4 regions of the Streptomyces sp. NPDC091287 genome follow, and region 1 is predicted to be linked to each of the others. Evidence: riboswitches for the same ligand, from Rfam matches in the RefSeq annotation. Region 1 holds a riboswitch; each other region holds the start of a gene.
The links. A riboswitch is a leader RNA that binds a small molecule or an ion and turns the genes downstream of it on or off. The one in region 1 is predicted to bind cyclic di-AMP.
Positions count from the first base shown of each region.

Region 2: linked by a shared signal. The riboswitch ahead of ACIQRW_RS30215 (C40 family peptidase) and the one ahead of ACIQRW_RS16255 (transglycosylase family protein) in region 1 are both predicted to bind cyclic di-AMP.
Region 3: linked by a shared signal. The riboswitch ahead of ACIQRW_RS34975 (NlpC/P60 family protein) and the one ahead of ACIQRW_RS16255 (transglycosylase family protein) in region 1 are both predicted to bind cyclic di-AMP.
Region 4: linked by a shared signal. The riboswitch ahead of ACIQRW_RS31205 (transglycosylase SLT domain-containing protein) and the one ahead of ACIQRW_RS16255 (transglycosylase family protein) in region 1 are both predicted to bind cyclic di-AMP.

Region 1 covers NZ_JBIVUV010000008.1:280,020-287,811, reverse strand. The annotation lists gene eno (phosphopyruvate hydratase) at 1-997, opposite strand, end outside; gene ACIQRW_RS16255 (transglycosylase family protein) at 1,293-1,997, opposite strand; cyclic di-AMP (ydaO/yuaA leader) riboswitch at 2,003-2,134, opposite strand; gene ACIQRW_RS16250 (transglycosylase family protein) at 2,475-3,557, opposite strand; gene ACIQRW_RS16245 (cytochrome P450) at 3,734-5,074, opposite strand; gene ACIQRW_RS16240 (tetratricopeptide repeat protein) at 5,071-6,777, opposite strand; gene ACIQRW_RS16235 (nucleoside triphosphate pyrophosphohydrolase) at 7,029-7,792, opposite strand, start outside.
Region 2 covers NZ_JBIVUV010000020.1:88,446-96,237, forward strand. The annotation lists gene bioB (biotin synthase BioB) at 1-940, opposite strand, end outside; gene ACIQRW_RS30185 (8-amino-7-oxononanoate synthase) at 1,143-2,303, shown strand; gene ACIQRW_RS30190 (DUF397 domain-containing protein) at 2,296-2,547, opposite strand; gene ACIQRW_RS30195 (helix-turn-helix domain-containing protein) at 2,557-3,411, opposite strand; gene ACIQRW_RS30200 (ATP-binding protein) at 3,647-4,078, shown strand; gene ACIQRW_RS30205 (LysR family transcriptional regulator) at 4,091-5,014, opposite strand; gene ACIQRW_RS30210 (LysE family translocator) at 5,088-5,747, shown strand; gene ACIQRW_RS30215 (C40 family peptidase) at 5,827-6,297, opposite strand; cyclic di-AMP (ydaO/yuaA leader) riboswitch at 6,301-6,486, opposite strand; gene ACIQRW_RS30220 (hypothetical protein) at 6,840-7,145, opposite strand; gene ACIQRW_RS30225 (ATP-dependent Clp protease proteolytic subunit) at 7,183-7,788, opposite strand.
Region 3 covers NZ_JBIVUV010000027.1:58,017-65,808, reverse strand. The annotation lists gene ACIQRW_RS35000 (PspC domain-containing protein) at 130-1,416, shown strand; gene ACIQRW_RS34995 (response regulator transcription factor) at 1,413-2,108, shown strand; gene ACIQRW_RS34990 (GNAT family N-acetyltransferase) at 2,142-2,924, opposite strand; gene ACIQRW_RS34985 (NlpC/P60 family protein) at 2,967-4,046, opposite strand; gene ACIQRW_RS34980 (hypothetical protein) at 4,293-4,646, shown strand; gene ACIQRW_RS34975 (NlpC/P60 family protein) at 4,757-5,965, opposite strand; cyclic di-AMP (ydaO/yuaA leader) riboswitch at 5,964-6,130, opposite strand; gene pcrA (DNA helicase PcrA) at 6,412-7,792, shown strand, end outside.
Region 4 covers NZ_JBIVUV010000021.1:119,983-127,774, reverse strand. The annotation lists gene ACIQRW_RS31210 (GMC oxidoreductase) at 43-1,686, opposite strand; gene ACIQRW_RS31205 (transglycosylase SLT domain-containing protein) at 1,833-2,675, opposite strand; cyclic di-AMP (ydaO/yuaA leader) riboswitch at 2,681-2,868, opposite strand; gene ACIQRW_RS31200 (FAD-dependent oxidoreductase) at 3,321-4,712, shown strand; gene ACIQRW_RS31195 (SpoIIE family protein phosphatase) at 4,784-7,318, opposite strand; gene ACIQRW_RS31190 (hypothetical protein) at 7,478-7,792, opposite strand, start outside.

The sequences.
Region 1 (7,792 bases):
TGCCGCGGGCCAGACGCTCGGGGTTGGTGACGAAGAGGTCGTCGCCGACGATCTGCACCTTGGCGCCGATGCGGTCGGTGATGACCTTCCAGCCGGCCCAGTCGTCCTCGTACAGCGGGTCCTCGATGGAGACCAGCGGGTACGCGGAGACGAGCTCCTCGTAGTACTCGGTCATCTCGGCGGCCGAGCGGGACTTGCCCTCGAACTCGTAGACGCCGTCCTTGTAGAACTCGGACGCGGCGACGTCGAGCGCGAGCGCGATGTCGCGGCCCGGGACGTAACCGGCCTCCTTGATGGCCTCGACGATGAGGTCCAGGGCGGCGCGGTTGGACTCCAGGTTCGGGGCGAAGCCGCCCTCGTCGCCGAGTCCGGTGGACAGGCCCTTGGTCTTGAGGACCTTCTTCAGCGTGTGGTAGACCTCCGCGCCCCAGCGCAGGGCCTCGGAGAAGGACTCCGCGCCGATCGGGGCGATCATGAACTCCTGGACGTCCACGTTGGAGTCGGCGTGCGAGCCGCCGTTCAGGATGTTCATCATCGGAACGGGCAGCAGGTGCGCGTTCGGGCCGCCGAGGTAGCGGAAGAGCGGCAGGTCGGACGCCTCGGAGGCGGCGTGCGCGACGGCCAGCGAGACGCCGAGGATGGCGTTCGCGCCGAGCGAGGCCTTGTTCTCGGTGGCGTCGAGGTCGAACATCGCCTGGTCGATGAGGCGCTGCTCGGTGGCGTCGTACCCGACGAGCTCCGGGCCGATCTGCTCGATGACGGCGAGGACGGCCTTCTCGACGCCCTTGCCCATGTAGCGGTTGGGGTCACCGTCGCGAAGCTCGATGGCCTCGAACGCACCGGTGGAGGCACCGGACGGAACAGCAGCACGGCCCGTGCTGCCGTCGTCGAGGCCAACCTCGACCTCGACCGTGGGGTTGCCCCGGGAGTCGAGGATTTCCCTGGCTACGACGACGTCGATGGACGGCACGAGGCATCTCCTTCTGGGATCTGACATTGGTTGTGCAGGGTCACTGTGGCCTTGCGGCACGAGCCTATCGGGCCCGGCCGCTCCGGTCGGCCGACCGCCCGCCTCCTGGGACGAAAAAGGACCCAAGGACCTGCATCACGGGACAAAACTCTAGAAATCTACTGAGTGGTAATAACAAGAGGTGAACGCATGCGGGCCATCGGCGCCCGCCGCTCACGAAGAACCCGGCCCGGCGCGCTGGGGGGATGAGCGCGCCGGGCCGGGAAGCCGTGCGAGGAGAAGTGCCGCCGGACGCTTCTCCTCCGGGGAGGAGAGACGGCGGTTACTTCAGGTGGAGCTGCTGACCCGGGAAGATCAGGTCCGCGTCCTTGACGATGTCGTCGTTGAGCTTGAAGAGCTTGCTCCAGCCGCCCTTGACGCCCTCCGCCTCGGCGATGGTGCTCAGGGTGTCGCCGGCCTTGACCTTGTACTCGCCGTCGCCCTTCTGGACCTTCTCGCCGGTCGGGGTGGTGACGGTCTTCTTGCTCTCGGCCTTGGGGGCCTCGCGCTGCTCGGAGCGCGTGGTGGGCTGCTCGGCCTGACGCTCGGGCTGCGCCTGCTCGGGCTTGCTCTCGCCGGAGCCCGAGCCGGTGTTCACGCCCGGGTCCACACCGTCGTTGGTGAGGCCGCCGGCGCCGGCGCAGGCCCAGGCGCCCGGGCCCTGGAGGTCGAGGAGCTTCTCGGCGGCGGCGATCTGCTGGTCCTTGGAGGCCAGGTCGGCACGGGAGGCGTACTGCGTACCGCCGGCGGCGGCCCAGCTGGACTGCGAGAACTGCAGTCCGCCGTAGTAGCCGTTGCCGGTGTTGATGGACCAGTTGCCGCCGGACTCGCACTGGGCGACGGCGTCCCAGGTCTCGACGGAGGCGGCGGAAGCGTTGGTCGCGCCCATCAGCGGGACGGCGATGGCGGCACCGGTGACACCCGCGAGGGTGGCGATACGGGTGGCCTTGGACGGGCGGCGGTGCTTGCCCTTGCTGTTCAGCAGCATGGAACGAATCTCCTCACCGACGCCTACGAGGTGAGCTGTCGGGTTCGGGCTGATGAGTTGCCCGGTCGCGCGGTGCTGCTCGCGACTTCACCCCTAGCCGGCCCCGTACGTCCTCGTCGGTTCGACGAGGCGTCCGGACCCGGCGGCTTACCTGGGTCCCCCGCTCCTGCCTACGGCGCTTACGCGTCTGTTCCCTTCGACCGACGGCAGGATTCGGCGTGACGGTCGACGGGGCCCGCGGTGCGAGCGGTTCCGACCGTAAACACAGGCAACCCCGACATTCAAAGATGGACATAGGGGGCAATCAACCCGAACTCACCTTGGTCGGCGGGGTGTTTCCGCAGGTGGGGGGCGATTCGCCCGGACCAGCCGGACGAGACGCGCCAGTTGAAGCAAAGAGACCCATGTCTCACTTACGCAAAAGTGGACATAGGTCTCTTAACTGCCTCGATTTTCGGGGTGTTTTCCCGAATTCGATCAGTTGGTGGCGGGCGCCCCGGCGGGCGTCTCGGCACCCTCCGGCGCGGCCGGGTCCGCGCTCTTGCCCGCACCCCGGTCCGCGCCCTCGCCCGCGCCACGGTCCAGGCCCAGGTCCAGGTTCTGGCCGGGCAGGATCAGGTCCGGGTCGGAGCCCAGGAGGCCCTTGTTCGTCTCGTACAGGCCGGTCCAACCGCCGGGGATCTCCTGGGCGTCGGCGATCGCCCAGAGGTTGTCCCCGGGCCGCACCGTGTAGCCGCCGGCGGTCGCCGCGCCACCGTCCCGCGCGTCGCCTTCGCCGCGCGAGGCGTGCCGACCGGACTCACGGGGGCCGTCCTGCCGGCCCGCGTCGGCCTCCTCGGGCGCGGGGGTGCCCCGGTGCTTGCCTCCCTGGCCGCCCTCACCCGTCGAGGCGTCGGGGGCGGTGGAGGGGTCCGAGGCGTCGGGGGCGTCGGAGGCGGGCGGGGCGGAGGGCGTCACCGAGGAGTCGGGAGCCTCGCTCCCCTTCTCCGCGTCACCCGTACCACCCTTGTCCGCCTCATCACCCTTCTCACCCTTGCCGGATTCACCCGGTTCGCCGGTTGCGTCCGCTTCGTCGGTCGGGGTGGAGGTCGGGTCGGCCGAGGGGTCCGCCGAGGGATCGGCGGACGGGTCGGCGGAGGGGTCCGCGGACGGCGAGGTGCCCGGGTCGACGCCCGGCAGACTGCCGTCCACCGCGAGGCCGGAGATCACCGCACAGCTGGGCCACGCCTTCGAACCCTGGTCGTCCAGGACCTTCTCGGCCACCGAGATCTGCTGCGAGCGGCTGGCGAGGTCGGCGCGGGGCGCGAACGCCGTGCCGCCGTACGCCGACCAGGTCTCCTGCGAGAACTGGAGCCCGCCGTAGTAGCCGTTGCCGAGATCGGCGCTCCACATGCCGCCGCTCTCGCACTCCGCGACCCGGTCCCAGGTGGTGGCCTCGGCCGCGTGCGCGCCGCCGGCGCCGAGCAGCGGGATGGCGATGGCCGATCCCGTCACACCTGCGGCGACGATGATGGCGGGTGCCTGACGAGGGCGGCGGTGTCTGCCGTTCGCGGAGCCCATGGGTATGCCTTCCGTGCGACTGACAAGCGAGTGACCTGAGCGCCGCGCAGCGGATTGACGTGCCCGCTTCGGCGCCCAAGTGACGCGTGAGCAAGGTGCGACCGACGCGTCGAACCGTGAACCTAGCGGGACTCGAACGTGTGTCACAAGTCGATGCAGCGCAGATCACGTGAAAGTCACAGAGTTGACACTGTGTCACTTTTTTCGGATCGGCTACCCGGTTCGAACTCGACCGGGAGGGTGCGCAGTCCACGCATGATGAGCCCGCCACGCCAGCGCAAATCGCCAGGTTCTCCCGCAAGTCGCAGGTCAGGAAGGCGCCTCAACAGTGTGGTCAGCGCGGTCTGTCCCTCCAGCCGGGCCAGCGGCGCCCCCAGGCAGTAGTGGATGCCGTGCCCGTATCCGAGGTGCTGATTGTCACGCCGTGCAAGGTCCAGGGTGTCCGGATCAGTGAACCGGTCCGGGTCGCGGTCGGCCGCCGCCAGCACCACGAGTACGGGGTCCCCGGCGGCGATTTCCTCGCCGCCCAGGGTCAGCGCCTCGGTGGCGTACCGCCAGGTCGCCATCTCGACCGGCCCGTCGAACCGGAGCAGCTCCTCGATGCCGGTGGCCAGCAGCGCGTCCTCCCCCGCCGCCAGGGAGGCCTCCAGCCGGGCGCGCTGCTCGGGGTGGCGCAGGAGCGCGTAGGTCCCGTTGCCGATGAGGTTGACCGTCGTCTCGAACCCGGCGAACAACAGGATGAACGCCATGGCGGCCGCCTCGTTCTCCGTGAGGTGCTCGCCGTGGTCGCTGGCCCGGATCAGCCCGGAGATCAGGTCGTCGCCCGGGTTCTCCCTTTTACGGTGGATGAGTTCGGCGAGGTAGCCGCGCATCTTCTTCACCGACCGGGCGACCCCGCCGCGCGGCCCGCCGCCGTGCCGGATCATCATGCCCGCCCAGTCCCGGAAGTCGGCCCTGTCCTCCTCGGGGACGCCGAGCAGGTCGCAGATGGCGTAGATGGGGAGCGGGAAGGCGAAGTCGTGGATGAGGTCGGCGTTCCCCTTCTCCACGAAGTCGTCGATGAGCCGGTCCGTCAGCTCCTGCACGCGGGGCGCGAACTCCGCGACCCGGCGCGGGGTGAACGCCTTGGACACGAGTCGACGCAGCCGGGTGTGGTCCGGCGGGTCGATATTGAGCAGATGCGTCATCAGCTCCGCCTTGCGCTCCCCCGGGATCCCCGTCTTCCCCTTGGCGTGCGGCGACTCGGCGTGGTTGGCCGGGTTCTTGGAGAGCCGCGCGTCGGCGAGCGCCTCCTTGGCGTCCCCGTACCGGGTCACGAGCCAGGCCTCGACCCCGCTGGGCAGCGCGGTGCGGTGCACGGGACGGTGCTCGCGGAGCCAGGCGTAGGCGGGGTAGGGGTCGGTGGCGAACTCCCAGGTGAAGAGTTCGGGGGCGGGGGCCGCCGGGGTGGCCTCGCTGGGGGTGGCGTGGGGGCAGGCGGAGGGCTCGGGGGTGCTCGGGGCGGGGCTGTCGTTCACTCCTTGACGTTATCGGGCGAGGTATCGAGGGCCTCTTGCAGCCTTCTTTGGAAGTGCTCCACGATGACGTTGTCTGGCGGCAGGCTGACGGACTCCCGCAGTCTTCTCGCGTAGTCCGCCGCCGTCGGGCTCCCGTCCTCGGCGCTGCGGTCCAGCCAGAACACCGCCCGGTCGACGAGCACGGTTACGAGGTGGCCCCGTGCGTCGGTGTACCCGGCCTCCGCCGCCCGCTCCAGGTACGGAATGGCTTCGGCCGTCTCCCCCCGGGCCGCGAGAGCCCGGCCCACGATCCCCGCCGCTTCGACGTTGCCCGCGTCGGCGGAGCGTCTGTACCACTTCTCGGCGTCCTCGGCCTGCCCAGTCGCTTCGTGCAGGTGGCCGAGCAGCAGGGCGACCTCCGGATCTTCGCCTGCCTCACGCACCAGCGCGTTCTCTGCCGTGGCCAGCACGGCGCCCAGGTACGGAGGGGCCTCGCGCATCGCTTCCCCTGCGAGCAGCCAGAGGCCGAGCGGTACGGGTGGGGTGCCCGGTCGGGTCTCCGCCTCGCTGAACAACGAGCTGTGGACGCGCCAGGTATCCGGGGCTTCCCCCGGGACCAGCATCCCGGCCACCCCGTGACGGATGGCGGTCACCCACTCCAACGCGTCCTCGAAGGACTCCCCGGCCGCCCGCGCCCCTTCCTGCTCGTACAGCGCGCATGCCTTGCGCAGCACGGCCAAGGGGATGGGGACATCATCGGTCCCGCACCGGGCGAAGTCGATGGCGGCCCGCACCAGCAGGTGCCCGTGCGGGTGGGCGTTCAGGCGTCGGGCACGCCACCACTCGTCCCACAACTCCGGTGCGACAGCGAGGTACTCGGTGACACGAGCGCCGTCGCACCAAGTGCCGGCGTCATGCAGCCTGGCGTCACCGTAACCGGCCTCCAGCCGCAGCAGCTCGGGCTCGGTCCAGTCCGAGCTCAGCTCCACCGGGTCGACGCCCGCCAGCACCCGGGCGCGCGCCTGCCCGCCGAAGCGGTGGGCGTCGTAGGCCTCGTCGCTCATCGTGGCGATCACCGGAACGCGCAGGCCGACGAGGTCGGCGAGGAGCGCCGGGGACAGGCCGTGTTCGCCGAGGTGGCCCTCCAGGTCGTCCAGCCAGATCACACACCGTTCCCCGCCCCGGCCGCGCAGCACGGCGGGCAGACCGCGCAGATCCGTGCCGATCGCGGGGGCGAGGACGCGGGTCGTGCCCGGCAGGTTCGTGAGCATCCCCGCCCAGGCGGTCCGGCTCTTCCCGGACAGTGGCTCGCCGGTCACCAGCACCAGCCCGCCGGTCTCGGCGGCGGTGCGGACCCGCTCCTTCAGCACGGCGTCGCCGTCCCGGGCGACGTAAGGGGGCAGCGGCGGCTCGTCGCCGATCCGCCGGGTACGCCTCACACCGAAGGCGATCGGATCGGCCGCGTCGAGTCGCGGCCACTCGGCGACCGGGGGCAGGCCGGGGTGCTGCGGCGACCCGTAGTAGGTGTGCACGCCGCCGTTGAACGTCCCGGCTTGGACGACCGGTTCGCGGAATGTGCCGCCCGAGACAGTGTTGCTGTTCGTGGCGGCGTCGGGCGCGCGTCGCCGCGGTGCGAGAACCGTGCGTGCCCGCTCGTCCTCGGTGAAGGCGTCGGCGATCGTCCTCAGCTCCTCGTACGCGACGGCGTCCTGGCGCCGGGTCAAGCGCAGAACATCGAGCAGATCCCGGGCTGCCAGCGGCCCCGCGGCCGAATTCCCCTGATATCTCTCGAACACCTGGTCCAACCGTGGCACCAGCAAAGGGGCCGTGACGCTTTGGTGCGAGGTCTCGGTCAGCAGCTCGCGCGCGCCGGAAGGACCCGTGGCCACCACTCGCCCCAGAGTATCGGCCAGTGACTGCAGTTCAGCTTCCACGTCTGTCCCCCGCCCCTCCTCGAACCCCTGCCGTCACCGTACTAACCCGCGTGGCCCTCCGCCGCCATGATCGCGTCGCGGTAGGCGCGGGCCGCGGCGCGCAGGGCGGCCTCCGGGTCGGTGCCGTTCGCCTCGGCGGAGACGGCGAGGGCGAGGAGGTCGTAGCCGATGGGGTCGGCGGTGGGATCACCGGTCGGGAGGGGCACGGTGAGGCCGGCTGTGCGGACGCGGCTGCCGAGCTTCGCCGCGAGGGCCAGGCCGGGCTGGCCGAGGGGGACGCCTTCGGTGACCGATGTGCGCTGCTTCTCGATCGCCTTGGTGCGCAGCCAGTGCGCGTGGACGTCCTCGGGGGTCTCGGCGCTCTCGTCGCCGAAGACGTGCGGGTGGCGGTGGATCAGCTTCTCGACGAGGCCGCCCGCGACGTCGTCGATGGCGAAGGGCGCCTCGGCATCCTCCTCGGCGATCCGCGCGTGGAAGACGACCTGGAGCAGGACGTCGCCGAGCTCCTCGCGCAGTTCGTCCCGGTCGCCGTCCTCGATCGCCTCGACCAGTTCGTACGCCTCCTCGATGGCGTACTTGGCGAGGCCCCGGTGCGTCTTCCGCGAGGTCCAGGGGCACTCACGGCGGATCCGGTCCATGACCTGGACCAGGTCCAGCAGGCGAGCGCCGGGCAGGTCGTAGGAGCCGGGGAGCAGTTCCAGGTCCGGCATGGCCACCCGGCCCGAGCCGCCGAGCCGGGCCAGGCCGTCCGTCAGACGGCTGTCGCCCTCGCCGCCGACCAGGACGACGACGGTCCGGCCGCCCG
Region 2 (7,792 bases), on a different contig from region 1:
TGTCCAGGTCGGTCTGGCCGGCCTGGCCCTCACTCGTCAGGTAGTCGCCCAGGAAGATGGAGTTGACCAGGTGGAGCGCCAGCGGCTGCATCGAGCGCAGGTGCACCTCACGGCCCCCGGCGAGCCGGACCTCGACGTCGGGGCAGACGAAGCGGACCATCGCCAGAATGCGCAGGCAGCGCTGCGGGGTGAGGTTCCACTCCTTGGCGAGCGGCGTTCCCTCGAACGGGATCAGGAAGTTCACCGGCACCGAGTCCGGGTCCAGGTCCCGCAGTGCGAACACGACGTCGACCAGGTCCTTGTCGCTCTCGCCCATCCCGGCGATCAGCCCGGAACACGCCGAGAGCCCGGCGGCCTGGGCCTGTTGCACGGTCTCCACCCGGTCCGCGTACGTGTGGGTGGTGGTGATCGCCCCGTACGTCTCCTCGGACGTGTTGAGGTTGTGGTTGTACGCGTCGGCGCCCGCCGAACGCAGCCGGTCGGCCTGTCCGTCGGAGAGGAGGCCGAGGCAGGCGCAGACCTCGATGCCCTCGTTCTCCTCCTTGATCGCCTCGATGGTCTTCGAGACCCGGTCGACGTCCCGGTCCGTCGGGCCGCGCCCGCTCGCGACCAGGCAGACCCGCTTGGCGCCGCCCGCCACTCCGGCGGCGGCGGCCTTGGACGCCTCGTCCGGCTTCAGCCAGGTGTACTTGAGGATCCCGGCCTTCGAACCGAGCCGCTGCGAGCAGTAGGAGCAGTCCTCGGGGCAGAGCCCCGACTTCAGGTTGACCAGATAGTTGAGCTTGACGCGCCGCCCGAACCACTGACGGCGCACCTTCCCGGCGGCCGCCACCACGTCGAGCAGCTCGTCGTCGGAGGTCGCCAGTACGGCGAGCGCTTCTTCGCGGGTCGGCAGTTCGCGCCGCAGCCCCTTGTCCACCAGCGTGTTCAGCAGGTCCATGAAAGATGATCCTGACGTACGGCACCGCTTCCAGCCAAGGAGGAACCAGACAGGAGACCCGGGCGAGGGTGTGTGTATTGCCACACCCTGACCTGCTGCGCACCCGGCTAGGGTCTGTTGGCTGCCTACAAAGGGACCGTCCGCACCGGACCGTCCGCGCGGAGCCGCCCGCCGAGGGCCCGCCTACCCAAGGGACCGCCCCATGTCCTTCGCCCCGTTCGACTGGATCGACGCCGAGGCCCGCAGCAGGGCCACCGCCGGACTCGTACGGACCCTGCGTCCGCGCGGCGCCGAGCCGGAGCTGCTGGACCTCGCGAGCAACGACTATCTGGGCCTCACCCGGCACCCGGAGGTCACCGCCGCCGCCGCCGGCGCCGCCCAACGCTGGGGGGCGGGGGCGACGGGGTCCCGGCTGGTCACCGGCTCCACCGCCCTGCACGCCCAGCTGGAACGGGAGCTCGCCGCGTTCTGCGGTTTCGAGGCGGCCCTCGTGCTCTCCTCCGGGTACGCGGCCAATCTCGCCGCGCTGACCGCGCTGACCGGGCGCGGCTCCCTCATCGTCTCCGACGCCGGCAACCACGCCTCGATCGTGGACGGCTGCCGGCTCTCCCGCGCCGGGACCGCCGTCGTGCCCCACGCAGACCCCGACGCGTTCGAGAAGGCCCTGCGGGAACACGACGGGCGGGCCCTCGCCGTCACCGACTCGGTCTTCTCCGTCGACGGCGACGCCGCCCCGCTCCCCGCCCTGGCGGAGGTCTGCCGTTCCGCGAACGCGGCCCTGCTGGTCGACGACGCCCACGGCCTCGGAGTGCTGGGCGAGGGCGGTCGCGGCGCGCTCACCGCGGCCGGGCTGGCGGGCCGCGACGGGGTCGTGGCCACGCTCACCCTGTCCAAGTCCCTGGGCAGCCAGGGCGGAGCGGTCCTGGGGCCCGCCCGGGTCATCGACCACCTGGTCAACACGGCCCGAACGTTCATCTTCGACACCGGACTCGCCCCGGCGGCGGTCGGCGGCGCGCTCGGCGCCCTCGGGGTGCTGCGCCGGGAGCCCGAACGTGCGGCCCGCGCCCGTGAGGTGGCCACCGCGCTGTTCACCCGGCTCACCGCGGCCGGGCTGAGGGCGGTCCGGCCCGATGCGGCCGTCGTCTCCGTCCGGGCGCCCTCGGCGGACGCGGCCGTGCGCTGGGCGGCCGACTGCCGCGCGGCCGGGATGGCGGTGGGCTGCTTCCGCCCACCGTCGGTACCGGACGGCGTCTCGCGGCTGCGGCTGACCGCGCGCGCCGACCTGACCGAGGAGCAGATCACGACCGCGGTGGCCACGGTCCTCGCCACCGCTCCCCGGCAGGTGGACGCTCCGGTCAGTTGAAGCGCCGTGGACGGGCCCCGTGCGGGCCGAGCCCGTCCACGAAGGTGGTCCAGGCCGCCGCGGAGAAGCGCAGCGGCGGCCGGCGCACGTCCTTGGAGTCGCGTACGGCGAGGAGTGCGCCGCCCAACAGGGCGGTCTCCACGCAGTTGTTCATCCCGGTCGAGCGGCTGCTGCGCCGCCACCGCGGGGTGGGCGGCGCGGTGGACGACGGTGTTGCGGCGGACAGTGCGAGACGGTCTGACATGGCGGCCCCTCAGCTGCGTCTGATCTCGGTGATGAGGTCCAGCGAGCGTTCTGGTGAGAGCGCGTGTGCCTGCAAGGAACGGAAGGCCGAGCTGTACGCGTCGAGGTCTTCTTTCCGCTCCAGGTAGAGGCTACTCGTCAAGTGGTCAAGAACGACCACATCCAGATCAGAAATGTTCGGAAAAGAGAAAATAACGAAAGGTCCGGTGAGGCCGACGTATCCGCCGACCGAGAACGGCAGCAACTGCAGTTGCACATGCGGAAGTTGGGCAACCTGGATCAGATGTTGCAGCTGGTCCCTCATCACCTGCGGCCCACCCACCTCGCGGCGGAGCACCGCCTCGTCCAGCACGGCGGTGAAGCGCAGCGGCGGACTCGCGCGCAGCACCCGCTGGCGGGTCAGCCGGACCTCGACCAGCGAGTCGAGCCGGCCGTCCGGTAAGCCGTCCAGCGAGGCGCGGGTCACGGCACGTGCGTATCCGGCGGTCTGGAGCAGCCCCGGCACCACCGAGGTCTCCAGCGTCCGGACCGTGCTGGCCTGCGACTCCAGGCTGATGAAGTCCCGGTACTGCGGCGGGATCAGCCCGCGGTAGGCATGCCACCAGCCCGAACCGCCGCCGCCCGCCGACCCCGCGAGGACTTCGAGCAGGCAACGCAACTGGGTGTCGCGCACCGCGTAGACGTCCAGCAGCCGTGACACGTCGGCGGGCGTCACCCCGCTCGCGCCCGTCTCGATGCGGCTCACCTTCGACTGGTGCCAGCCGAGCAGCCGCGCCGCGTCCCGGCTGGTCAGCCCGGAGGCGTGGCGCAGACTCCGCAGCTCCTCACCGAGCTTGCGGCGTCGGACGACGGGGCCGTGCAGCATGCCGGTCTCCTTCTGCTGTCGGGAAGGGCCGGTCCGTCACCGGGGCCGGCCCGCAGAGGGGTCAGTGTGCCGCCCGTCCACGCCGTACGGGTCCCGAATTCACCGCTTCGAGCGACAGATATATGCATATCTTGGCCGAACGTCGTTACAGGGAGCTGCATCAATGGCAATCTGGCGCGAAGCACAATCCTGGCCGGCCGCCGGTCGGCCAGGGCGGGAAAGGGACGGCGTCGCCATGGCAGACCATCAGGAAGCAACCGTCACGCTGCCGACCGATCCGGTCTCGGTCTCGTCGGCCCGCAGACATGTGGCCAGGACCCTGGCCCAATGGGGGCTGCCCGACGACACCGAGTTCGCCGACACCATCCGGCTGATCATCTCGGAGCTGGCCACCAACGCCGTCCAGCACACGTTCGGCCAGTCGCCCACCTTCACCGTGGATCTGCGCCTCGAACGCGACGAGGAGCTGTATCTCGGCGTCACGGACAGTCACCCCCGCTGGCCCCAGCGGCTGCCCGCCGCCGTCCGGCAGGACAACGGCCGGGGCATGGTCATCATTCGGGCCCTGGCCAAGGAGCGTGGCGGGCGGCTCCAGGTGACCCCGACCGCCGAGGGCGGCAAGACGGTCTGGATCGCCCTCCCCTGGGTCGTCCCGATCCAGGGCTGACCCCGGTGAGGCTCATCGCGCGGGGGCCGTGCTCCCACGGCCGAAGCCGCTGCGCAGCAGCGCGAGCAGCGTCGCCGCCGCCGCGGTCGACCGGTCGCCCCGGTGCACGACCGAGATGGTCCGGCGGAACGAGGCGGGCTCCAGCCGCCGGACCGACAGCGGGGCCGAGGACATTGAGGCGACCATCTCCGGCACCACCGCCACCCCGAGCCCCGCGCTGACCAGCGCGCACACCAGCGCGTACCCGGGCGACTCGCAGACCACCGCCGGTGTCGCCCCGGCCTCGGCGAGCGCGTTCTCGACCCCGCGCCGGGGCGGATGGGTGGGCGCGCTGCTGATCAGCGGCCGCCCCGCCAGCTCGCCGACCGGCAGCCGCCCGGTGCCCTCGGAGAGCCGGTGGCCCACCGAGGCGACCAGCACCAGCTCCTCGACCAGCAGGGGTTCGACGAGAACGCCCGCCGACGGGGGCTCGGCCGCCGCCGGTTCGTAGGCGTGGGTCAGGGCGAGATCCACCTCGCCCGCGACCACTGCGGCGATGCCGCCCGGCGGTTCGTATTCGGCGACGGCCAGCTCGACCTCCGGATGGGCCCGCCGGAACGCGCTCAGGACCGGCGGCAGCAGATGGATCCCGGCCGTCGTGAACGTCCCCACCCGCAGCCTGCCGCCCGAGAGCCCGGCCAGCTGAGCCAGCTCGTGCCGCGCCTGGTCCAGCTCGTCCAGGACTCGCCGGGCCCGGCCCGCCAGCAGCTCGCCCGCCGCCGTCAGCCGCGCCCCGCGGTGGTGGCGCACGAGCAGTGCCGCCCCGGCCTCCCGCTCCAGTTTGGCCAGCTGCTGGGAGAGCGCGGGTGCGGTGTAGCCGAGGCGGGCGGCGGCCCGGGTGATCGATCCGGCCTCCGCGACCGCCACGAGTGCCGCGAGCCGTGTCGGGTCGTACATGAAAGCGTTCCTTTAGGCAGACCCAGAAGATTGCAAATACATGCTAAAGGCTCCGCCGGTCCAAGGTGGACCCATGGACGCACAACTGATCGCCTTCACCGGGGTCGCCGCCGGAATGGTCGCACTGCCCGGCGCCGACTTCACCGTCGTCGTACGCAACGCCCTGGCCTCGCGCATCGCGGGCCTGGCCACCGCGTTCGGCGTCGCCGGAGGGCTGCTGGTGCACACCGCGCTCGCGGTCGCCGGACTCGCCGCGGTGCTGGTGACCATGCCGGTGCTCTTCCGTACCGTCCAGCTGCTCGGCGGCGCGTACGTGCTCTACCTCGGGATCAGCGCGCTGTACGCGATCCGCCGCCGGCCCTCGCAGGACAGCTCCGGCTCACCCTCCGGTACGCGGGAGGACGAGCCGGGGCGGCCCGTGACCGGGGAGTTCGGACGCGCGCTGCGTCAGGGGTTCCTGACCAACGCGCTCAACCCGAAGGCCCCGGTCCTCTTCCTCAGCCTGCTCCCGCAGTTCGTGCCCCACGGTCAGCCGCCGCTGCCCAGGACCCTGCTGCTCGCGGCCCTGGTGGTGGCGCTGGCGCTGATCTGGTTCCCGGCCGTCGCCCTGCTCGTGGACCGGCTGGGCCGGTGGCTGCGCCGCCCGCGTACCGCCCGCGCCATCGAGGGCGGCAGCGGTGTGGCGCTCACCGGTCTGGGACTGGCGCTGGTCACCGGCCCCCTGCTGCGCTGAGGGCGCGGGCGGTATGCGGGCGGCCCCGAGGAGGGGCCGGGCCGGGCCGCCCGCACGGAAAGAGCGTCCGGTCGGTGGGTCAGCGGACCCGTCCGTACCAGACGCTCTTGGACCAGATTTTGGCCAGTCTCACCACGTCCCCCGATTTGGGGGAGTGCCAGATCTTCCCGGCCCCGGCGTAGATGCCCACGTGGTAGACGCTGCGACCCGAATGGAAGAAGACGAGGTCGCCGCGTTTGCGCTGCGACTTCCCGATGTGGCGGGTCTTGTTGTACTGCTGCTGTGCCGTGCGGGGAAGCTTCTTGCCGGCCTTCTTGAACGAATAGACCGTCAGCCCCGAACAGTCGAAGCGGCTGGGACCGGCCGCTCCGTACTTGTAGGGAGCCCCCTTCTTCGACGCGGCGACCTTCAGGGCCTTCGTCGAGTGGGTGGCGGCCTCGGCATCGTTCACCAGACCGGGCGCCAGCATCGTGGACGTCACAGCCAGGGTGAGTACCGAGGCCGTACCGACCCGGGCGAACAGAGACGGGACATGAACCTGCGCAGACATGCGCAACCCTTCGTCAGCCGCCTGTGAAGGATGACCTGTCGGGTTCGGGCTGGCGAAGTTGCCCGGCCGCTGTCGCGGCTTCACCCCGAGGGCTTCCCGGTCTCCCGGGCGGCCCGTTGTGCTCGGGTCCTCCACTCCTGCCGATCCACTCCTGTCGACCAGTCATCCGGGCGGCGGCAGGACTCGGCGTCCGCCCGGACCGCCCCGCCGCGGTGGCGGGGGCTTGTCGTCCCAGGGATCTTGACTCACTCGATGCCGGAATTCCGAGCTGAAACAGCGGTTTGTGAGTCTCCTCACCACTGATCCATTCGGGTGGACAGGTCGGATTCGCGCTCGCCCGCGAGCCGGGCGCACACCCTCGTACCAGCGACGAAAGGGGGCATTTCGAGTACGGACCGCGCATCGAACGCAAGTTGAGCCGTCGCTCGGGCGGGTGATCGCCTACGCCGAACGAGCGAGACGAATCGGTCCCCCGACCGGGCGTGTCGTGCGCGGGACCGACCGGCCCGCTCCCGTAGCGCGCTTCCCGTGCGCGGGGCCGGTCAGTTCACGGGCGGCGGCACCGCGACCCGGCCCGCCCGGCGCTCCCCGTCCAGGACGCGCAGGGCCCGCGCCAGGGTGGCGGCGTGGATCCGCGACTCGCCGCGCTCGTGCATCAGGGCCAGGGCGTCGCGCAGCGCGGCCGCCCGGGAGGCCAGGGCCTGGGCGGCCCGCAGCGCGCTGTAGGTGTCGCTGCCACGGGCCGGGTTGATCCGGCCCACCTGGTCGAGCACGGCCAGATAGCAGTCGACGAACTCGCCCTCGGCCCGGGTCAGCGCGGGCAGGGGCGGGAACTGGGGTGGCTCCATCGGCGTTTCACCTCGCGTCGTACGGCGGCCGGGAGAGTCAGCGGTTCTCCATGACGTGGTCGACCAGCCCGTAGGCGAGGGCGGCCTTGGCGTCGAGGATGGTGTCGCGCTCGATGTCGGCGGTGATCTGCTCCGCGGTCCGGCCCGTGTCCCGGACCAGCATGGCCGCGAACATCTCGCGGGTGCGCACCAGTTCGCGCGCGTGGATCTCCAGGTCGGACGGCTGGCCCCGCATCGGTTCCTCCATGGCGGGCTGCTGAATGACTACCCGCGCGCCGGGCAGCGCATGTCGGCGCCCCTTCGCCCCGGCCGCCAGCAGGGCCGCCGCGTAGGAGCCCGCCTGCCCCAGACAGAAGGTCTCCACCTCGCAGGTCAGGAACCGCATCGTGTCGTAGACCGCCGCCATCGCCTGGAACGTGCCGCCGGGGGAGTTGATGTAGAGCGACAGGGGCCGGTCCGGATCGGCGTGCTCCAGATACATGAACTGGGCGATGAGGTCGCTCGCGGCGATGTCGTCGACCGGGCTCCCGAGGAAGACGATCCGCTCGGACAGCAGCTTGGAGTACGGGTCCAGCGTCCGGGTTCCGGTCGCGGTGCGCTCGGTGAACTCCGGCAGTACGTAGCGGGCGGCGGGGCGGATCATGGCG
Region 3 (7,792 bases), on a different contig from region 1:
GCCGGGGCGCACGCGCCGGGCGGCGCGGGGAGGGGAGCTGTCATCAGGCGTGCGCTGGGGACAGCATCAGGGTCACTTCGGGGGCCGACCCTGATGCCGCCCCGCGTCCGCGCGTGTGACGATCGGGGTATGCCAGCCGCCACCGCCCGAGCCGCCAGCTCCCTCGCCGCCGACCCGGAGGAGCCCGCACCGCGCAAGCTCTACCGCAGCGCCGACGGCCGGCTGCTCGGCGGCGTCGCGCGCGGGCTCGCCGGACACCTCGGGCTGCCCGTCGCCTGGGTGCGGTTCCTCTTCCTCGGGCTGTTCTTCACCGACGGCCTCGGCGCGGTGCTCTACGCGGTGTTCTGGATCGTCGTGCCGCTCGGCGTCGGCGGCGTCGACGCCCCGCGCTCCGTGTTCGAGACGTCGGCGGACGGCCGCCGCAAGCTCCGTAAACCGGACAGGGGCCAGGTCTTCGCGCTGGTCGCCCTGACCATCGGGGCCGTCGCGTTCGTCGTCAACGTCGACATGGGCAGCGAGGCCGACCGCTACATCTGGCCCACCCTCCTGATCGGCGCGGGCTCCGTCCTGGTCTGGCGGCAGGCGGACAACGCCCGCCGCGCCCGCTGGATGGAGACCGGTCGCAACCGCAAGCTGCTGCACCTGGCCCGCGGCCTCGCCGGAGTGGCCCTCGTCGGCCTCGGCCTCGCCGTGTTCATGGTGGTGCGCGGCTCGGCCGCCCAGCTCGGCAACGTGCTCACCGCGGCCATCGCCGTACTCACCGGCATCGCCCTGCTCGCCGGCCCCTACCTGGTGCGGATGACACAGGACCTCTCCGAGGAGCGCCTGATGCGCATCCGCGCCCAGGAGCGGGCCGAGGTCGCCGCCCACGTCCACGACTCCGTGCTGCACACCCTCACCCTGATCCAGCGCAACGCCGACGACGGCGGCGAGGTCAGACGCCTCGCCCGCGCCCAGGAGCGCGAGCTGCGCAACTGGCTCTACAACCCCGAGGGCACCGGCAAGGACGAGGACGACGAGCCGGAGACCCTGGCGGAGGCGGTCAAACGGGCCGCCGCCGAGGTCGAGGACAAGCACGGCGTCCCGCTGGAGGTCGTCGTGGTCGGCGACTGCCCCCTCGACGACAAGCTGACCGCGCAGATGCAGGCCGCGCGCGAGGCGATGGTCAACGCCGCCAAGTACGGTGGCGAGGGCGGCGCCGTCCAGGTCTTCGCGGAGGTCGAGGGCCGCACGGTCTTCGTCTCCGTACGGGACCGGGGTCCGGGGTTCGACCTCGACGAGGTTCCCGGGGACAGGATGGGCGTACGAGAATCAATCATCGGCCGGATGCAGCGCAACGGCGGCAGAGCCCGGCTGCGTTCGGTGCCCGGCGGGGGCACCGAGGTCGAGCTGGAGATGGAGAGGGCGAGCGAATGACCGAGAACACCGAAGCCACCGGGGGCCCGGAGCGACGGGTACGGGTCGTGCTCGTCGACGACCACCGGATGTTCCGCACCGGGGTGCAGGCCGAGATCGGCCGCACCGAGGAGACCGGCGTCGAGGTGGTCGGCGAGGCCGCCGACGTCGACCAGGCGGTCACCGTCATCACGGCGACCCGCCCCGAGGTCGTCCTCCTCGACGTCCACCTCCCGGGCGGCGGCGGCGTCGAGGTGCTCCGCCGCTGCGCCCCCATGATGGGCACGGCCGAGAACCCGGTCCGCTTCCTCGCGCTGTCCGTCTCGGACGCCGCCGAGGACGTCATCGGCGTCATCCGGGGCGGTGCGCGCGGCTATGTCACCAAGACGATCACCGGCACCGACCTGGTGAACTCGGTGTTCCGGGTCCAGGAGGGCGACGCGGTCTTCTCGCCGCGTCTGGCCGGCTTCGTCCTGGACGCCTTCGCCTCCACGGACGCGCCGCCGGTCGACGAGGACCTGGACCGCCTCACCCAGCGCGAGCGCGAGGTGCTGCGGCTGATCGCCCGCGGCTACGCGTACAAGGAGATCGCCAAGCAGTTGTTCATCTCGGTGAAGACGGTCGAGTCGCACGTCTCGGCGGTCCTCAGGAAGCTCCAGCTCTCCAACCGGCACGAGCTGACCCGGTGGGCGACGGCTCGACGGCTGGTCTGAGCCGGGGCAGCCCTCAGTGAGCCGGGGCAGCCCTCAGGCGGTCTCCGGCCCCGGCTTCGGCTCCAGCGAGATGTTGACCTTCTCGCCGATCCTGCGGTAGCCGATGCCCGCGTAGACCCGCTCGACGCCGGGGTCGCCCGGCTCCAGCCAGACCGCCCGGCAGCCCCGGTCGAAGGCCCGTTCCGTCAGCCACGTGGAGAGCGCGGCGCCCACGCCCCGGCGGCGGTGGCGGGCGGCGACGGCGAGCCCGGCCAGCTCGCTCAGGCCGTCGATCGCGGCCGAGCAGCCGCCGGCCCCGGCCGGCGCTCCGTCGAGGACGGCCAGTGCGGCGACCCCGTCGCCGGCGGCCGCCGCGCGCAGCCAGTCGGTCATTCCCGGCTCGGGCTCGCCCTCGCCGCCGAAGCCGTGGTGCTGGACGCGGGCGGCCTCGGTGAACTCCGCCTCGGTGACCGGTGTGCCGATGCGGAGACCGTCGACCGGCCTCGGCGGCCGGAGGTCCTCGCGGCCGCAGGCGAGCAGCGGGGCGCGGTTCTCCACGGTGAAACCGGCGGCCAGCAGGGCCGGTTCCACGGCCGGGGCCCAGGCGGGCAGGAACTCCAGGCGGGGAAGCCGTTCGTGTTTCCCGAACGCGTCGACCAGGGCCGCCACCTCGTCCGCCGTGGGTTCCGCGTCCCGGTCGGGGATGGCGTAGTTGGCGTACTTCAGTTCCCAGCCCGGGTTGTGCCGGACGGTGAACGGGCCCACCCGGTAGTGGTCCGGGGAGCGCAGCGCGAGCGCCCGGGCGTAGTCCTGGACGGCGTTCGCCATCGACGTCATACGGGAGTTCCTTCGGCGGGAGATCGGGACCGGCGCGGCGGACTATGCCACCCGGGTCGCTCCGGCGAAAGGCATCTGATCGACGGGTGCGATGCGGACCGGCGCTCCGGGGCGCGGGGCGTGGATCATCTGGCCGCCGCCGATGTAGAGGCCGACATGGCTGATCCCGGAGTAGAAGAACACCAGGTCACCGGGGGCCAGTTCGGAGCGGGGGACCCGGGCTCCGGCGTTGATCTGGGTGTAGGTGGTGCGCGGCAGGCTCACGCCCGCCGCCTTCCAGGCCGCCTGGGTCAGGCCCGAGCAGTCGAAGCCGTTCGGGCCCGTCGCGCCCCAGACGTACGGCTTGCCGATCGCGCCGTACGCGAAATCGATGGCCTGGGCGGCGCGGGAGCCGGGGGCCGCGACCGGACCGCTGCGGACGGTCGAGCGGTCGGCGTGGGCCGGGCCGCCGGCGCCCCGGGCGTCGGCGGAGCGCTCGTGGGCGGCGCGCTCGTCGGCGGTCAGGGTGTCCAGCAGCCTGCGGGCGTCGGCCAGCTTGGTGCGGATCGCGGTGCGGTGTTCGCGCAGTTCGGCGCGGCGGGCGGCGAGGCGTTCGGTCTCCTGGTCGGCGCGTGCCTTGACGCGGGTGATCTGGGAGACCTGGCGCCGGATGCCGCGCAGGAGGCCGCTCTGCCGGTCGCCCGCCCGGTCGAGGTAGGAGGCGCGTTGCAGATAGGCGTCGGGGTCGGAGGAGAGCGCCAGTTGCAGGGCCGGGTCCAGGGTGCCGCTGCGGTACTGCGCGGTGGCCAGCGAACCGAGGGCGTGCCGGGCGGTGTTGAGGCGGGCGGTGCGACGCGCGGCCACGTCGGCCAGGGCGTCGACGGCGCGGGTGGCGTTGGCCGCCTTCTCCTTCGCCCCGTTGTACTTCTCGGTGGCGACCTCGGCGTCGTGGTACAGCCGGTCGACCTTCGCCTTGACCTGCGCGGCGGTGGGGGCCGGCTCGGTGGGGGCCGCGCCCGCCCCGGTGACCGATCCCGCGGTGGCGGCCCCGGCGAGTGCCAGGGTGGCGGCGGTGCGGGCAGCAGAGCCGGTGAGCGGGCGCTGCTTGGGTTTTCGGTGAGCTGACCTGCGGTGCGCTGCCACGGGGGCGGCATCCTTCCTGTCGGGTGCCCGTCGGGGGATACCGGCGGGTCCGTGAAGGACGCTAATCCCGGTGCCGGGAAAAGAGTCGCCATGACCGCTATTGCCCTGATGTGACGTTTCATCGGTCGTAGTTGATCACCGTTATGCCCACACATCAGGGCAATGCGGTCAATGCCGGAGGAAGCGCACAAGGAAGGTCTGCCTCACTGAAAGGAAAATCCTTGGCCCTGGCTAGGCTCCGGAGCCATGGACGTACTCATCAATGTCTTCGTCGCCCTGCACATCATCGGCATCGCCTCCCTGCTGGGCGGCTTCCTGACGCAGATGAAGGCCATGGGGGCGGGCACCGCGCGCTTCATCCCCGCCATGCTGCACGGCGCGCTGACCATGCTCGTCACCGGCATCGCCTTGGTCGGACTCAACCAGGCCGACGACCAGACCGTGAACAACGTCAAGATCGGCATCAAGCTCGCGCTGCTGGTCGTGATCCTCGCCCTCGTCTACGTCAAGCGGGACGACGAGATGGTGGACAAGGGCGCGTTCGCCGCGGTCGGCGGACTGACGGTCGCCAACATCTTCATCGCCACGGTCTGGACCTGAGTCCGCGCGGCGCGCCCGCGCCGGGCGGGGTGCCCGCTCCGGGCTGGGCACACGCTCCGGGCGGGGTGCCCGCTCCGGGCGGGACGCCCGCTCCGCGCTGGGCGCCTGCCCTACGCGGGGCGCACGCTTCCGTAGATCGGCATGTAGTAGATCGACTCCTCGCGCACGTTCGCACCCGGCTTCGGGGCGTGGATCATTATCCCGTCGCCCTTGTAGATGCCGACGTGGCTGATGTCGTCGTAGAAGAAGACCAGGTCCCCGGGGAGCAGATCGGACGTGGCGACCCGCGTCCCGACCTCCACCTGGTCCCAGGTCGTCCGGGGCAGGGTCACGCCCGCCTCCCGCCACGCCGCCTGCGTCAGCCCCGAGCAGTCGTAACTGGAGGGGCCCGACGCGCCCCACACGTACGGCTTCCCGATCTGGGCGCGGGCGAAGGCCAGGACCTTCTCCGCCTTGGCGGCGTAACCGCTGTCCGTACCGGTGCCGGTGCCGGTGCCGGAGCCCGGATCCGTTCCCGTACCGGAACCGGAGCCCGTGTCCGAACCGCCGCCGGACTCCTTCGCCGCCTCCTCGCGGGCCTTCTCCTCGGCCTCGGCCTTCTCCTTCGCCTCGGCGGCCTGCCGGGCGGCCAGCTTCGCCGCCTTCTCCTTCGCCTCGGCCTCCTTCTTGCGCTCCAGCTCCGCCAGCCGCGCCTTCTCCTCGGCGGTCAGCCTCGACAGCAGCCCCCGGGCCTCGGTGAGCTTGGTCTGCACGTCCTTCTTGCTGGAGGCGAGCGTGGCCTGCGTCTCGGTGAGGGTCTCCAGGCTCTTCACCGCCTCCGCGCGCTTCTTCGCCGCCGAGGCCTGCTGCGTACGGACCTCGTCGACGGCCTTCTGCTGCCGCTCCGTCGCCCGGTCCATCAGCCGGCTCTGGTCGAAGTACCCCTGCGGGTTGTCCGCCAGGAAGAACGTCGCTGCGGGCGCGATGCCCCCGTTGCGGTACTGGGCCGCCGCGTACGAGCCCAGCGCCCGGCGCGCCTCGTTGATCTTCTCGGCCCGCTTCGCCACGTCGGAGAGCAGCGTGTCGACCTTCGTCTGCTGGGACGCGGAGGCGGCCTTGGCCCGGTTGTACTCCTGGGTCGCGGTGCCCGCCTGCCGGTACAGGGCGTCGACCTTCTTCTGCACTTCCTCGATGGCGGGCTTCGGCTCCGCGGGCGCGGCCGTGGCGCTCTGCGTGGAGAGCAGCGTCACAGACGCCAGCGCGGCCGTCGTCAGCCCGACGGCGGGGGTGGTGGTGCGCACCTTCGTGCGCGGCTTGCGATGCGATGCCAAGACCGGCATCTCCTTCCGTGGACCGCCTACCGGGTTAGCTGTCGGGTTCGGACGGAACGGAAGGTTGTCCTACGGTCCGGATGCGAGGGCACGGACCGATTCACCCCGGTGTTGCGTGTGGGTCCCCGGTTCCGAACTGTCAGGGCGGCAGGACGGATTCGGCAGAGGTGCCCGTCAGGCGTGGTTCGCCTCAGGGAGGGTACGGGCCACCTGACCGAGCACGCTAGCCAACCGGCCCCGCCGCTGGGAAGGACGATGAGCGATATGCCCGATACATTTTCGTGACCTTTCCGGATCGGGGGGTCCGCACCCCCTCCGACCGGGCACTCCTTCACGGAACGTCGGCGTCCGGTCTCCGTGCGTACCCGGTACGGGCGTGTCGGCGGCGGGTAGCGGAGCCCGCTTCCCGCCTTCGGCGGAACCTTGTCAGTCCGGCCGCCTAGACTCGGGAGGCGATGAGCAGCCTCTTTGACGACAGTTTCCTGACCGGCCTCCAGCCCGCGGAGGACGGCCCCCCGCCGCCCCCCGAGGACCACGCGCCCGAAGCGGTGCCGGAGGAACTCTTCGAGGGCGTCTACGACGCGCCCCCGCCGCCCCGGGACGGGTATTACCGGGACGGGCACCCGCGCCCGGCGATCGACTCCGCCGCCCTGCTCGACGGGCTGAACACCGAGCAGCGCGCCGCCGTCGTGCACGCCGGGTCCCCGCTGCTCATCGTCGCCGGGGCCGGCTCCGGCAAGACCCGCGTCCTCACCCACCGCATCGCCCACCTGCTGGCCGAGCGCGGGACGCACCCCGGGCAGATCCTCGCGATCACCTTCACCAACAAGGCCGCGGGCGAGATGAAGGAGCGCGTCGAGCAGCTCGTCGGGCCCCGCGCCAACGCCATGTGGGTCATGACCTTCCACAGCGCGTGCGTCCGCATCCTGCGCCGTGAGTCGAAGAAGCTCGGCTTCACCTCGTCGTTCTCGATCTACGACGCCGCCGACTCCAAGCGACTGATGGCCCTGGTCTGCCGCGACCTCGACCTGGACCCGAAGCAGTTTCCGCCGAAGTCCTTCACCGCCAAGGTCTCCAACCTCAAGAACGAGCTCATCGACGAGGAGACCTTCGCGGGACAGGCCGCGGACGGCTTCGAAAAGACCCTCGCCCAGGCGTACGCGCTCTATCAGGCCCGCCTGCGCGAGGCCAACGCCCTGGACTTCGACGACATCATCATGACGACGGTCCACCTGCTCCAGGCCTTCCCGGACGTCGCCGAGCACTACCGCCGCCGCTTCCGCCACGTCCTCGTCGACGAGTACCAGGACACCAACCACGCCCAGTACACGCTGGTGCGGGAGCTGGTCGGCCCGGCCGGGGAGGCCGACGCACCCGCCGAGCTGTGCGTGGTGGGCGACGCGGACCAGTCGATCTACGCCTTCCGGGGCGCGACCATCCGCAACATCCTCCAGTTCGAGGAGGACTACCCGAGCGCGACGACGATTTTGCTGGAGCAGAACTACCGCTCCACGCAGACGATCCTCTCCGCCGCCAACGCCGTCATCGAGCGCAACGAGAGCCGCCGCCCCAAGAACCTCTGGACCAACGCCGGCAGCGGCGCCCGCATCACCGGCTACGTCGCCGACACCGAGCACGACGAGGCGCAGTTCGTCGCCGACGAGATCGACCGGCTGACCGACGCGGGCGACGCCAAGGCGGGCGATGTCGCCGTCTTCTACCGGACCAACGCCCAGTCCCGTGTCTTCGAAGAGATCTTCATCCGCGTCGGCCTGCCCTACAAGGTCGTCGGCGGTGTGCGCTTCTACGAGCGCAAGGAGGTCCGGGACGTCCTGG
Region 4 (7,792 bases), on a different contig from region 1:
CGGCCCCGGGCTCTTCGTCGGTTCCCGCGTCCTCCGGGGCGCCTACAGGTCGGTCGCGATGATCCGTTCGATGTTGCGCTCGGCGAGCGCGGTGATGGTGACGAACGGGTTCACGCTGGTGTTGCCGGGGATCAGCGCGCCGTCGATGACGTACAGGCCCGTGTAGCCGTGCAGCCGGCCGTAGTTGTCGGTGGCCTTGTCCAGGACCGCGCCGCCCAGCGGGTGGTAGGTGAGGTGGTCGCCCCAGATCTTGTGAACGCCGAAGAGGTCCGTGCGGTAGATCGTCCCCTCCTTCTGGTTGATCTTGTCGAAGATGGTCTTCGCGGCGTCGATGGACGGCTGCTTCCACGCCGTCTGCCAGTTCAGTTCGGCCTTCCCCGCCGCCGCGTTCCAGGTGAACTGCGCCCGGTTCGGGTTCTTGGTGATGGAGAGGTAGAACGAGGCCCACGTCTCGATCCCGGTGGGCAGCGGCGCCACTTCGGCGAACGCTCCGCCGGCGTCCCAGTTGTCGATGCCGCCGGTGGGGATGGACGACTGCACCTTCCCCGTCGGGTCCCAGAGGTGGTTGGCCCGGCCGCACATGACGTTGCCGTTGTCGCCCCAGCCCTTGCCGACCTCGTTGTTGAGGAGGGGCAGCGCGCCGGTGGCCTTGAGGCCGACGAGCAGCTTGCTGGTGCCCACGCTGCCCGCGGCGAAGAAGACCTTGTCCGCCGTGATGGTCTTGGTGGCGGTCGTCCGGCCGACGGTGTCCAGCTGGTCGATGAGCACCGTGTAGCCGCCGCCCGGGGCCGGGGTGACCGTGGTGACCTTGTGGAGCGGGGAGATGGTGACCCGGCCGGTGGCCCTGATCCGGTCGATGTAGGTCTTCTGGAGCGACTTCTTGCCGTAGTTGTTGCCGTAGAGGATCTCGGCGTCCAGGGCCGACCTGGGGACGGTCCCGGCCGCCTCCTGCTTCATGTAGTCCCAGTCGTAGACGGCGGGAACGAAGAGGAACGGGAAGCCGGAGCGCTGGGCGTGTTTCCGGCCGACACGGGCGTACTGATAGCAGTCGACGCTGTCGAACCAGGCGGGGTCGATGGTGGTGACGCCCAGTCCGCTGTTGGCGCGCGGGTAGTAGGTGCTGTACATCTCCTCGGCGCTCACCGTGGGGAGGATCGCGCCGAAGTTCTCCCGGCGCGGGGTGACGGCCATACCGCCGTTGACCAGGGACCCGCCGCCTACACCGCGGCCCTGGTAGACCGTGATGCCGGCGAACTCCTCGGCGTCCAGGATGCCGGTGTAGCGGTTGACGTGTCTGTCGATGGGGAAGCCGAGGAAGTTGCTCAGCGGCTGCTTGGTCCGGGTCCGCAGCCAGAAGGAGCGGTCGTCGGGCCTGGTGGTGTTGGCGAAGATCTTGCCGTCCGCGCCCGGCGTGTCCCAGGCCATGCCCATCTCGACCATATGGACGTCGACGCCGGCCTGGGCGAGCCGGAGGGCGGCCACGGAGCCGCCGTATCCGGTGCCGACGACCAGCACCGGCACACGGGCCCCGGAGCCGATCGGCGCTGCTGCCGCCCGGACGCCCGCCCACGCCGGTGCGGTGTGCCCGGCGATCGCCGCAGCGCCCAGAAGAGAACCTGTTCCAGCGATGAATCTTCGACGCGAGACACCCTTGGTCCCGCCATCCTGCATGGTAGTGTCGCTCATGTGACATCCCTCACTCTCGACAGAGTGCAACAGGTTCTACTGTCGATCGCGTGGTAAGTCACTAGAAACTTGGGGGTAACTTCCCGGCACGCCCGAGGGGCCCCGGACCATGAGGTCCGGGGCCCCTCGGGCTCGGGCGCGGAGGATCAGTAGGCGCCGAAGACGTTGTCGATCGAGCCGTACCGGTCCGCGGCGTAGTTGCACGCGGCCGTGATGTTGGCGACCGGGTCATAGCTGTCGGTCGAGGTGCCGGGCACGTGGTAGGCCTGGAAGGTCGGGTCGATGACCTGGAGCAGCCCCTTGGACGGGGTGCCCTTGACCGCGTTGGAGTCCCAGTTGTTGATCGCGGCCGGGTTGCCCGAGGACTCGCGGATGATGTTGCGGTGGATGCCCTCGTAGGTACCGGGGATGCCCTGCTCGGCCATGACCGCCAGCGACTCCTTGATCCAGCCGTCGAGGTCGTTCGTGTACGTGACGGCCTTCTCGGCGGCCGGAGCGGTCTTTGCCACGGGAGCGGCGTTGACCCGCTCCGAGCGGTCGGCACGGTCCGCCTCGGCACCGCGCGCGGCGGACGGGGAAGCCTCGGCGGCCTTGTCCGCCTTGCCGCCCGAAGGGGCCTCGGTCTTGGTTCCGAGGGTCAGCTTGATACCGGGGTGAATAAGATCGGGATTGTCTCCGACGATCTTCCGGTTGCCTTCGTACAGCTTCTCCCAGCCGCCGCTGACGGAATATTCGCGGGCGATCTTGGAAAGCGTTTCACCGGCCGCCACGGAATGCTGGGCGGGCGCGGCCTGCACGGCGGAATTCGCCTGGGCCACCGAGGCGGGCGCCACGGCCTGCTGCGGCGCGGCGGCGGGCGCGGGGGCCGCGAAGGCAGTGGTGGCGCCGATCACCGGGAGGGCGAGGACGGCTCCACCCGTGGTCACGGCTGCAAGGCCGCGGCGCAGCGAGGTGGACTGGGAACGACGGTGCTTACCCTGTGCGGGCATGGGGGATTTCCTCTCCGGCGCCTGCGAGGTGAGCTGTCGGGTTCAGACAGGAGATGTCTGGCCGCACGCTCGTGCGACTTCACCCCAAGCCGTTCCGGTTACGGATCGGCGACTTACCTGGGTCCCCCGCTCCTGCCGTGCGTGAGTGGGTTTCGGATTCCCGGACGGCGGCAGGATTCGGCGTTCCATCCGGATTGACGGTGACCGTAGGCGAGAAACGTCGAACAGAACAAGCCCCGCATTCCGGATTCCCTTTTCCACGCAAGATCGAAAAGCGGAATTGCCGGATCGGGTCACCCCGTCACGTCGTCAACTTTCTTCGCACAGAAGGGAACCGATGCTTCCACTTCTACGTCCGCCCTCTCGGACGTGACGCTCACCACTCCTTCACGACGATGGCGAGAATGAGGTCAAGCAAATGCCCCAACAGCCTCAATAAGCCCCTTATCGAGCAGGATGCCTAAAAGAAACAAATCGCCCATACCGGCACGGGAAAACGGGCTAATCGGACACTCTAGGCAGGGCCGGCCGAAGGGCCCGCGGGGCGATCGCTTACGGTGTGCGGTGGAGACTAGTAAGCCGACCCTTACCTCCGACGTACGCTGTACCTGCCCGCGTTCGCCCGCCCCGAAGGATCACCACGCCATGACACGCCCCGTCCGCGTCGCCATTGTCGGAGCCGGCCCCGCCGGTATCTACGCTGCGGACGCGCTGCTCAAATCCGAGGTCTGCCAGGACCCGGGGGTCTCCATCGACCTCTTCGAGCGCATGCCCGCGCCCTTCGGCCTCATCCGTTACGGCGTGGCCCCCGACCACCCGCGGATCAAGGGCATCGTCAAGGCCCTGCACCAGGTGCTGGACAAGCCCCAGATCCGGCTCTTCGGAAACGTCAGCTACCCGCACGACATCGGCCTGGACGACCTGCGGTCGTTCTACGACGCGGTGATCTTCTCCACCGGTGCCGAGGCCGACCGGGCGCTCGACGTCCCCGGCATCCAGCTGAACGGCTCCTACGGCGCGGCCGAGTTCGTCTCCTGGTACGACGGGCACCCCGAGGTCCCGCGCACCTGGCCGCTCACCGCGGAGAAGGTCGCCGTGCTCGGCGTCGGGAACGTGGCCCTGGACGTGGCCCGGGTCCTGGCCAAGACGGCGGACGAGCTGCTGCCCACCGAGATCCCGGACAACGTGTACCAGGGCCTCAAGGAGAACAAGGCGCTGGAGGTGCACGTGTTCGGGCGGCGTGGACCCGCGCAGGCCAAGTTCAGCCCGATGGAGCTGCGGGAGCTGGACCACTCCCCGAACATCGAGGTCATCGTCAACCCCGAGGACATCGAGTACGACGAGGGCTCCATCGCGACCCGCCGGGAGAACAAGCAGGCCAACATGGTCGCGCAGACCCTGGAGAACTGGGCGATCCGCGATGCCGGCGACCGCCCGCACAAGCTGTTCCTGCACTTCTTCGAGTCCCCGGTCGAGATCCTCGGCGAGGACGGCAAGGTCGTGGCGCTGCGCACCGAGCGCACCGAGCTGGACGGCACCGGCAACGTCCGGGGCACCGGTCGGTTCACGGACTGGGACATGCAGAGCGTCTACCGTGCCGTCGGCTACTACTCGGAGGAGCTGCCCAAGCTCCCCTTCGACGTGGCCTCCGGCACCGTGCCGCACGAGGCGGGACGCGTCATCGCCGGCGACGAGCACATGGCCTCGGTCTACGTCACGGGCTGGATCAAGCGCGGTCCGATCGGTCTGATCGGACACACCAAGGGCGACGCGAACGAGACGGTCGCCTGCGTCCTGGAGGACCGGGCGGCCGGCCGGCTGCCGGAGCCGGCCACGCCCGCTCCGGAGGCCGTCGAGGCCTTCCTGGAGGACCGCGGCGTCCGCTACACGACCTGGGAGGGCTGGCACAAGCTGGACGCCCACGAGCAGGCACTGGGCGCGGCGCAGGGCCGTGAACGGATCAAGGTCGTGGAGCGCGAGGGCATGCTGGAGGCCTCCGGCGCCTTCGCACCGGCAGAGCCGCCGGCCGACGTCTGATCAACGCCTGATCAACGCCTGATCAACGCCTGATCGGACGCCTCAGCGGCGCCTGATCGGCAGGACGTCTCTCAGGAGGCCGGATCCGGTGCGCCCGCCGTGCGCCCCGGGTCCGGCCTCCTGAACGTGCGCCACAGGTCGGGCCCGGGCGACCGGTCCTCCCGTGGTCGCCGGACCGTCGGGGTCCCGGCCCACCGGGCGGCGAGCAGGATCGCGATGTCGTCGGGGCGGTCGGTGGCCGCCCTGGCCTCTCCGATGACCTGGTCGGCCGTCTCGGCCAGGGGGACCGCGCCGATGCGTTCGACGGTGGCGCGCAGCCGCTCGATCCCCTCGTCGATGTCCGTTCCGGGGCGCTCGATCAGCCCGTCCGTGAACAGGGCGAGCATCGCGCCCGGTTCGAGGCGCATCTCCGTGACCGGGTAGGACGCCTGCCCGTCGATCCCGAGCACGATGCCGCCGGCCAGGTCCAGCACTTCCGTCCGGCCGTCCGGCCGCCGCAGCACGGGCTGCGGATGCCCCGCCCGTACAGCGCGGGCCACTCCGGTCACCGGGTCCAGCGCGATGTAGCAGCAGCTCGCGAACTGTCCCGGGTCAAGATCGATGAGCAGCCGGTTCGTCCCGCTCATCACCTCCTGCGGATCGTACTTGTTCAGCGCGAACGCCCTTACCGCGCTGCGCAGTTGCCCCATGGTCGCGGCGGCGGAGACCCCGTGACCCTGGACGTCGCCGATGATCAGGGCGAGTTCGTGGCCGGTCTCGATGACGTCGTACCAGTCGCCGCCCACGTCCATGCCCTGGGTGCCGGAGAGGTAGCGCCCCAGGGTGTCCACCCCGTCCACCTCGGGCAGCCGGTGCGGCAGCAGGGCGTTCTGGAGTCCGCGGGCGAGAGCCGCCTCGCTGTCGTAGCGCTGAGCCCGCTTCAGGGCCTGGGCGATGAGTCCGGCCAGTGCCGTCAGGACCGTACGTTCCTCCGGGCTGAAGCCGCGAGGGCGGTCGAACCCGAGGATGCAGGAGCCGACGGGCCGCCCCGAGGCGATCAGCGGCAGGAACGCGCGGGCCCCGACATCCGCGTCGATCGGGATGCCCGGATAGGCATCGGCCAGGAGCTGCATGGACTCGAAGAACATCGGGCGGCCTGAGGTCAGGGTCTCCACCCCGGGAATGCTGACGTCGAGCTCGACCCCTTCGAAGCGGTCGAGGAAGCCCTTCGGGAACCCTGTCTCCCAGGCCAGATGGAGATGGCCCTCGTCCAGCAGATAGATGGCGAGCTGACGGCCTCCGAACGCGGGCAGTAGCTCCTCCGTGACCACCTCGGAGACCTGGCGTGCCGTGACCGCCTCGGTCAGCGCGATGGCGAGGGCCACCGGTCGGTACAGCGCCGAGGAGCGGTCGGCGGTCGAGCCGATACCCAGGCCGGGCGCGGTGACCGAGCCCGGGGCGTAGTCCGGCCGGTCGGTCCCCTGGAGGACGACGCTCACCCCGTCGTGGTCCGGGTACAGGGACACCGACAGCCAGCGCGAGGGCGGGCGGCGGGCGCGGAAGTGGACGGGCTCGTCGGCCATCAGGGCGGCCCGGTAGTGGTCCTCGTAGGCCTCGTGCCCGAACCACGGCAGGGCCTGCCACACGACGTGGCCCACGAGCTGCTCCCTGGAGTGGCCGAGCAGCTCCTCGGCGAGGCCGTTCGCGTAGGTGATCCGGCCCAGCCGGTCGAGGGAGAGGATGCCGCGCGGCAGCCGGTCGGCGGCCTCCGGCACGACGGGCCCCGCGCCGAGGTCGACCAGGAAGCCGCTCAGACGGCTGGCCGACGCGTCACCGCCCGGGTGCGTCCAGCGTCCGGACAGTTCCAGCAGGTGGGACCGGCCGTCGGGGCCGCGCAGCCGCATCCGGCGGACGACCGGTTCGGTCGATTCCACCGTCCGGCGGGCCAGCGCCCACAGCCCGTACACGTCCTCCGGGACCAGCCGTTCGGCGAGCGCGTCGACGGTGCCCGGGAAGGCGGCGGGCTCGAAGCCGAGGATCGCGCAGAGTTCGTCGTCGGCGGTGACCTGCCCCGAGTGCAGGTCCCAGTCGAAGCGGCCGACCCGGACCGGGGGCGTGGTGGCGGCGGGCAGTTGCACGGGGACCGGCTCGGACTCCCATACGCAGTCGACGCCCCGTTGGTCCAGATCGGTGAGCGCGTCACCGAGTCGGTGGCCCAGGCGGTGCAGCCGGTCGCCGTCGGCGGGGGCGACGGGCTGCCCCGGCGTGGAGGCCCGCAGGATCGCCAGGACGCCCAGGCTCCCCCGGGGTCCGGTGATCGGCACCCACAGCGAACCGAACGGGAACGGCAGTCCGGCCATCAGCTGCGGGAACCGGCGCATCGCCTCCTCCGCGTCGGAGAGCAGCACGGGCCGCCCCGAGCGGTAGGCCTCGGACACCGGGAAGGGCCGGTTCACCTGCATCCGCCACCAGGGCCGGAACAGCGGCCCCGGCAGTCCGGCGAGCACCGCGAGCCGCAGGAGTCCGGGCGTCCGGCTGCGGAGGTAGACACCGCCCGCGTAGCCGTCGCTCGATTCGACGGCGCTGACGAGGGTCTGCGCGAGTACGAGGGACAGTTCGTCGGGCACTCGGCCACCCTCGTGTCCCCCGGCCGCGGCCCCGTTTCCGGCGGGCGGGGGATGCCGGGGCGTTTCGTGCCGGGTCACACAGCCAGCATGCTCCCGGTGCGGGGTACCCCGCACCTCCGGCGACCGGCCGCCCCCCGACGGTCGGTCGCCGGACGTGGCTCAGTACAGCTTGGCGACGGCGGTGCGCGTCGTCTTCTTGAAGCCCTCCAGCGGTGCGCCGTCGAGTTCGCCCAGCTGTCCCCACTCGACGACGGTCACGGCCCTGCCGTCGCGGCCCACGGAGTAGAGCCCGATGTCGGTGGAGCCGACCTCCGGGTACGACGTGTCGATGCTGTAGACGTGCGCGCCCTCCTCGATGTCGACACGGCCCTGGTAGAACGCCTCCCCCTCCAGGCCGGGGTCCTGCTGCTTCAGCCGGTCGAGGCAGGTCTCCAGGGCGCCGCGCAGTTCGGCGGCGAGCGCCTTGGCCCGAGC